2 regions of the Clostridium sp. Marseille-QA1073 genome follow, and region 2 is predicted to be linked to the other one. Evidence: a T-box and tRNA genes for the amino acid it is inferred to sense, from the RefSeq annotation. Region 2 holds a T-box; the other holds one or more tRNA genes.
What was found. A T-box is a leader RNA that pairs with one kind of tRNA and senses whether it is charged. The one in region 2 lies ahead of metG (methionine--tRNA ligase), so its partner is inferred to be a tRNA-Met.
Positions count from the first base shown of each region.

Region 1: it encodes a tRNA-Met, which carries the amino acid that the T-box ahead of metG (methionine--tRNA ligase) is inferred to sense. The anticodon was not compared.

Region 1 is NZ_JBSVQM010000009.1:122,974-126,392, forward strand. Features, by position in the region: gene spoIIE (stage II sporulation protein E) at 1-820, opposite strand, end outside; tRNA gene ACY1IQ_RS10420 (tRNA-Met) at 1,471-1,547, opposite strand; tRNA gene ACY1IQ_RS10425 (tRNA-Met) at 1,551-1,626, opposite strand; tRNA gene ACY1IQ_RS10430 (tRNA-Leu) at 1,632-1,720, opposite strand; tRNA gene ACY1IQ_RS10435 (tRNA-Met) at 1,778-1,853, opposite strand; tRNA gene ACY1IQ_RS10440 (tRNA-Leu) at 1,858-1,946, opposite strand; tRNA gene ACY1IQ_RS10445 (tRNA-Met) at 2,007-2,083, opposite strand; tRNA gene ACY1IQ_RS10450 (tRNA-Met) at 2,088-2,163, opposite strand; tRNA gene ACY1IQ_RS10455 (tRNA-Leu) at 2,168-2,256, opposite strand; gene ACY1IQ_RS10460 (S1 domain-containing RNA-binding protein) at 2,449-2,862, opposite strand; gene ACY1IQ_RS10465 (FtsB family cell division protein) at 2,937-3,218, opposite strand; gene yabQ (spore cortex biosynthesis protein YabQ) at 3,362-3,419, opposite strand, start outside.
Region 2 is NZ_JBSVQM010000011.1:75,423-78,841, forward strand. Features, by position in the region: gene ACY1IQ_RS11685 (hypothetical protein) at 1-1,307, shown strand, start outside; T-box leader at 1,447-1,692, shown strand; gene metG (methionine--tRNA ligase) at 1,826-3,419, shown strand, end outside.

The sequences.
Region 1 (3,419 bases), on a different contig from region 2:
CAAATATCCTTCCGGCATCTTTAAAAGCTCCTGCTACAAGCCCACAAATCCCTAGTACACTTACATATAATAATAAATACTCATTGCTCATTCCTATAATAGCTCCCATAGCTATTCCTGATGTAGCTCCTATTGCACTTCCACTTATGTAGCTAAATATTATTACTATTGCCAATGCCAATACATTTGTAAGAGAAATGTTAAATATTTTAATTCCCCAAGTTCCTGCTACAACTACTGAAAATAATAAGGACATACAAATTATTTCTTCATTACTAAATAAATGTTTTGTTTTTAATTCTCCAAAGCATGAATTACTTATATTCAGAATAAAATATATTGGGAAGATACAAAAAATATTTGTAAATGTTGAAATTAAAGACACTGAAAAACCATATTGATTTATTAAAATGCTATAAGCAAAAATTGATATGGTAACAGTAATAGCTAGTACAGCTTTTTTCAACTTACTTTCCACAGTATCTCCTAAAACCATAGAAACAAAAGTTAATAATGGAACCAATACAAAATACATATTTATATCTTTAACATGATTCTGCATAGTAATATACCCTAGCAAGCTACCAAAAGCAGATAATAAAGATATTTTATTGTCCTCTTTCATTAGTATGACTAATAAAAACGCAATCCCAAATGGTGCTGTATTATTTATAATCATTGTTCTACTAATGAAAAAACATAAAAAAAACAATGTTCCTGTTTTTATAATCAACTTTCTACTGCTTTGTTCTTCTTTAATTTGTTTTTCCTTTGTACGTTTAATTCTTTTATATGGAATTATCTCTGCACCATATTGCATTTTATAACCACCTACCCCTTAAATTTGTAAGTTAATTATAACAAAGCATTCTGGAAATAAATGTCATTTAGTGGAATGAGATTATAAAATCTTTATGACATCAAAATATATATTTTTACCATTTTATAACTAGAAGTTTTTCTTCTATACAATTACCATTTTATACCATAATTTACTATTTTCAAAGTATTGCTATATTTTTTTATCCACAATTCTCATATTTTTATCTTCCAACATGTTGATAACTTTTATAGTTAAAGTTGTCGTTATGAATAACTTTATAATAAAATTTGAAAGAATTTTTATTATAATAAATGGAATACTTTTCCAAATAACTAATAAACTATATAGATTTACTACTTTTAAATTTAATCTATGCATACATAGAATTATGTTTTTAAGTCTACACTAATATGTAATTAAGAATTAACTATTAACAATGGATAATTATTAAAAACTTCCCTTTTACAAGAGAAGTTTTCAATTGATTCTTTTTACGTAACACAGTCACTTTTATTAAGTAGTCTATTTAAACAAATTAGCTTGGTTAAAACTAATTTCCACCCTATTGTCAATTCTCAATTTATTAAAAATGTTAATAAGTCTTTTTTATATATAAAAAAGACTTACAACTTAGTTGTAAGTCTTTATGGTAGCGGAAATAGGACTTGAACCTACGACACTTCGGGTATGAACCGAATGCTCTAGCCAGCTGAGCTATTCCGCCATGTGGTTGCGGGGATAGGACTTGAACCTACGACCTTCGGGTTATGAGCCCGACGAGCTACCAACTGCTCCACCCCGCGATATTTGGTGCTGAAGACCGGAATCGAACCGGTACGGTGTTTAACCACCGCAGGATTTTAAGTCCTGTGCGTCTGCCTGTTCCGCCACTTCAGCAGGTTATTTAATTTAAATTGCTCTTACATGACACTAATTCTATCAGTCATAAATTAATGGTTGCGGGGATAGGACTTGAACCTACGACCTTCGGGTTATGAGCCCGACGAGCTACCAACTGCTCCACCCCGCGATATTGGTGCTGAAGACCGGAATCGAACCGGTACGGTGTTTAACCACCGCAGGATTTTAAGTCCTGTGCGTCTGCCTGTTCCGCCACTTCAGCATTTCTGACTATAGTATATGTAATATAAAATATTTTAACCTCAAATTAATTATAAGATTATGGTAGCGGAAATAGGACTTGAACCTACGACACTTCGGGTATGAACCGAATGCTCTAGCCAGCTGAGCTATTCCGCCATGTTGGTTGCGGGGATAGGACTTGAACCTACGACCTTCGGGTTATGAGCCCGACGAGCTACCAACTGCTCCACCCCGCGATATTGGTGCTGAAGACCGGAATCGAACCGGTACGGTGTTTAACCACCGCAGGATTTTAAGTCCTGTGCGTCTGCCTGTTCCGCCACTTCAGCAGGTTATTCATTATTTTGTGCATCTTTCAGCGACAATATTTATTATAGTTTAAGGTCTATATATTGTCAACACTTATTTTAATATTTTTATTATCTTTTATAAATTTTTTGCAGTTTTATTAAAACTTAACTATATTAGGTCTCTAATATAATTAAAAGAGTGCTAAAAATTTAGCACTCTCTAAATTTATATTAATAGTTTGAACTTTTTCTACTATATCCGCGCCCTTTATTATCTTGATGTCTTTTTAAATCTTGAAATCTTTCTTCGCTGTCTTTTAAGAACTTAGATATTCTATCTTCAAATGAAGAACCACCAGTTTTTCCTTTCTCTTTTTCCCAGTCTATTTCCACAGGTTTTACTGATTTTTTTGGTACTCCTGCTTGTTTTATAGATAAGCTCATTTTTCCGTTGTCATCAACTGAAATAACTTTCACCTTAACAACGTCTTCTTCTTTTAGATGATCTCTCACGTCTTTTACAAAGACGTCTGATACTTCGGAAATGTGAACAAGTCCTGTTTTTCCTTCCACTTCAACAAAAGCACCAAAATTAGTGATATTAACCACTTTACCTTCTACAATACTTCCAGCCTTTAAGGTCATATTAAAAAGATTCCTCCTTAAATAATGTTTTAATTATTATGTTATATATCATGTTATGTTAAACATAACATAGATTACTTATCTTCTTTTACACTGTTATTGATTACAGGAGTCTCACCCTCTTTAATAAGTCCTAATTTTTCTCTTGCAAGTTTCTCAATATACTTATCAGTTTTTGATAACTGCACTTCATCCTGTAATTTTTTATTTTCTTCTTGCACCTTTTCTAACTCCACAGTGTAGGTTTCAAATTCAACCTTTTGTCTATGCATTATCTTCTGCTGATTTATGAAAATATAAGAAACATAAACAATTAATAGAGATAATAATAAGTTTTTAATTTTTCTATTTTTCATTATACAACTCACCCTCCACATAGAATGAGTATAACAACTTATTATTCAATAGTTATTATATTAAAATATAACTACTTATGTTAAACTCATAAGTATATTTTAATTTGAATCGTTCATTTGTTCAAGGTATTTTACATTAATTTTTAACTTTTTCCTATTATTTTATATAAACAAAATCTTACAGGATAAGACAATGTATTA
Region 2 (3,419 bases):
ATATTTATATAAACTTCTTATTAACAGGTGCAGATAAAAATGCTATTGAAATATTAAAATTAGATGATGATTTAAATCTGATAGACAAAACAAGTATAAAAAATGTAACTAATAAAACAAAAGTTTCAGAAAATATAGTAGCAGTTTTTTATGATGGGTATATTGAAATAAAAGATTATTTAATAAACAAAGTTTCTAGAGTTAATATAGGTGACAATATAAAACTACCGGTAAGTGCAAAATATAAGAATAAATATCTACTTGGCTATATGATGGGGTTAGATGAATTTTACTATATTTGGATAGAAGATGGTAAAGTCACAGAGCCTAAATTAGGTGGAAATTTAATTGAGATCTCAAAGGTGAAATTTAGAAATGCTACAATGGCAATTGATGAAGAAAATGTTTATGTTTTAATAGAGTATATATTTCAAGGTAAGAAGTTTGGATTTAATCTTTTAAATTTTCCTATTAACGGTGAAAAAGATAGTAGTTATGGACCATTTGGAGTCAAAATAGGAACAGATAAAAATAAAATTAATTCAGATTATGAAGTTGATATAGGTACTATAGCCACCTATGGGGAGGAACCTGGCACATTCTTAGTTAGTACTAGTAGAACAGCTGAAAAATTAAAAAGTCAAACAGATATAGTTAAGATGAAAATATCAAAAGAAAAAAAGGAGAAATCAGATGAAGTTTTGTATAGAGGAGACTTTAAAGAACCATTATCAAGAAGTAAAAAAGTATCTATAAACCCAGTGAATTATAAGGATGCAGTAATTTTTATTGACTCTGTTAAAAAAGGTAAAGCAAATCTTTATATTACATCAAAAGATCCAGAGTTTATAAGCGAAAATTCTGGAAATAGAAAAGAGGAAGCGATAAGTGCATTTATTCAAACTTTAGAAGGAATGTTTTTTGGAGTTGTTTATATAGTTTCTATGGGACTTATATGGATTATACCAGGCATGGCTATAGTATCTCTTGTAGCTCTCATAGAATACAAATTAAGTAAAAGTTTAAGAAAAATAATGTATTTTGTGATATATGGTATTACTTTTACTATAAAATTTTATTTTATAAATAGAGCTTTTCACATTAGTAGAACAAACTTCTTGCCTGGTTATTATAATAGTGTTGTTGGTTTTTTATGTATGTTTACCATAAGTTTACTTTGTGCTCTATATGGATATGGCAAATATAAAAAGGATTTAGAGTATAATGTTATAGCTTTAAGAATTCCATCTGCATTGATTATTGATAGTATTGTGACTTTAATGTTATATGTAAGCTTTATAAAATAGTAAATACATTTGAGATAATGTAGACATCTTTATTGGAGCAATATCTATAAATGAAAAATTGATTACTTTAATAAAATACTTAGAAATTTTATTATATTGACATAAAAACTACTTTATCATATCATAATAGTAATAATAACATAATGCTATGAAGAGAAGAGTAATAAAGTTAAGTGTTTTAAAGAGAGCTAGATTAGGTGAAAGCTAGTAACATAAAGCTTTATGAATATGGCCTTGGAGCAGACCTTTTGAGCGAAAGTAAGGAAGGTACGGTGGCAACCGATATATTGCAGAGTGATAAAAGCTTTTTGTCAGTCACTTAATGAGGTACTTATTGTGAAATAAGTATAAAATAGAGTGGTAACACGTATATAACGTCTCTATATGGGAAATTTTCCATATAGAGATTTTTTTATTATGTATTTATAAAAAGAGATTAATTATTAATCTTTTTTTCAATTTGGATATCTTAAAATGTAGAGTAAAAGTTTATATTTTAAAATACAGGAGGTAAAAGAATGAGCAAAAAACCATATTATATTACTACACCAATTTATTATCCATCTGCAAATCTTCACATAGGAAATACTTATACAACTGTTGCAGCAGATGCTTTAGCAAGATTTAAAAGATTAACAGGACATGAAGTAATGTTTTTAACAGGAACAGATGAGCATGGCCAAAAATTACAAAGAATAGCTGAAGAAAGAGGCGTTAAACCAATAGAATATATTGACGAAATTGTAGCAGGAATAAAAGAGCTATGGAGCATGATGGATATAAAATATGATAAATTTATAAGAACTACTGAAGATTATCATAAAAAAGCAGTTCAAAAAATATTTAATCAACTTCATGATCAGGGAGATATTTATAAAAGTTCTTATGAAGGATGGTATTGTACTCCTTGCGAGTCTTTTTGGACAGAAACTCAATTAGTTAATGAAAACTGTCCAGACTGTGGAAGACCAGTTGAAAAAGCTAAAGAAGAAGCATATTTCTTTAAAATGTCTAAATATGCAGATAAATTACTTGAATACATAGAAACTCATCCAGAATTTATTCAACCAGAATCAAGAAAAAATGAAATGGTTAATAACTTTTTAAAACCAGGATTACAAGATCTTTGCGTATCAAGAACTTCATTTACCTGGGGAATTCCGGTGGAGTTTGATCCAGGTCATGTTATATATGTATGGATTGATGCACTTTCAAACTATATAACTGCATTAGGATATAATAGTGAAGATACAGAGCTTTATAATAAATTTTGGCCAGCAGATGTTCATTTAATTGGTAAGGATATATTAAGATTCCATACTATATACTGGCCTATAATGCTTATGGCTTTAGGATTACCATTACCTAAACAGGTATTTGGTCATGGATGGCTATTAGTTGATGGAGGTAAAATGTCTAAATCTAAAGGCAATGTAGTAGATCCAGTAGTACTTGTTAATCATTTTGGAGTAGATGCTGTTAGATATTATTTACTACATGAAATACCATTTGGTTCAGATGGTTTATTTAACAATGAAATATTTATTAAGAAAACAAATTCAGATTTAGCTAATGATCTTGGAAATCTAGTTTCAAGAACAGCTACAATGATAGAAAAATATTTTAATGGAGTAATACCTTCCCCAGATGTTAAAGAAGCTGTAGATGAAGAGTTAATTTCATTAGCTCTTGAAACTCCTATATTAGTTGAGAAGGCTATAGATGAATTAAATATATCTAATGCTTTGGATTATGTATGGACATTAATAAGAAGAACAAACAAATATATAGATGAAACAACTCCATGGATACTTGGAAAAGATGAGGAGCAAAAGCCAAGACTTGCAACAGTTTTATATAATTTAGCAGAGTCATTAAGAATAGTTTCTGTATTAATATCATCTTTTTTACCAAGTACAAGTGAAAAAATTAATAGCCAATTAAATATTACAGAAACAACATGGGAAAGCCTATCATCATTTAGTGGAACAAAATCAGGAGTTAAGGTTTCTAAGGGAGAAGTGATGTTCCCAAGAATAGATGTAGAAGCTAAAATAGCTGAACTAGATAAGATATCTGAAGAGGCTAGAAAAGCAACTAAAGTACCGGTAA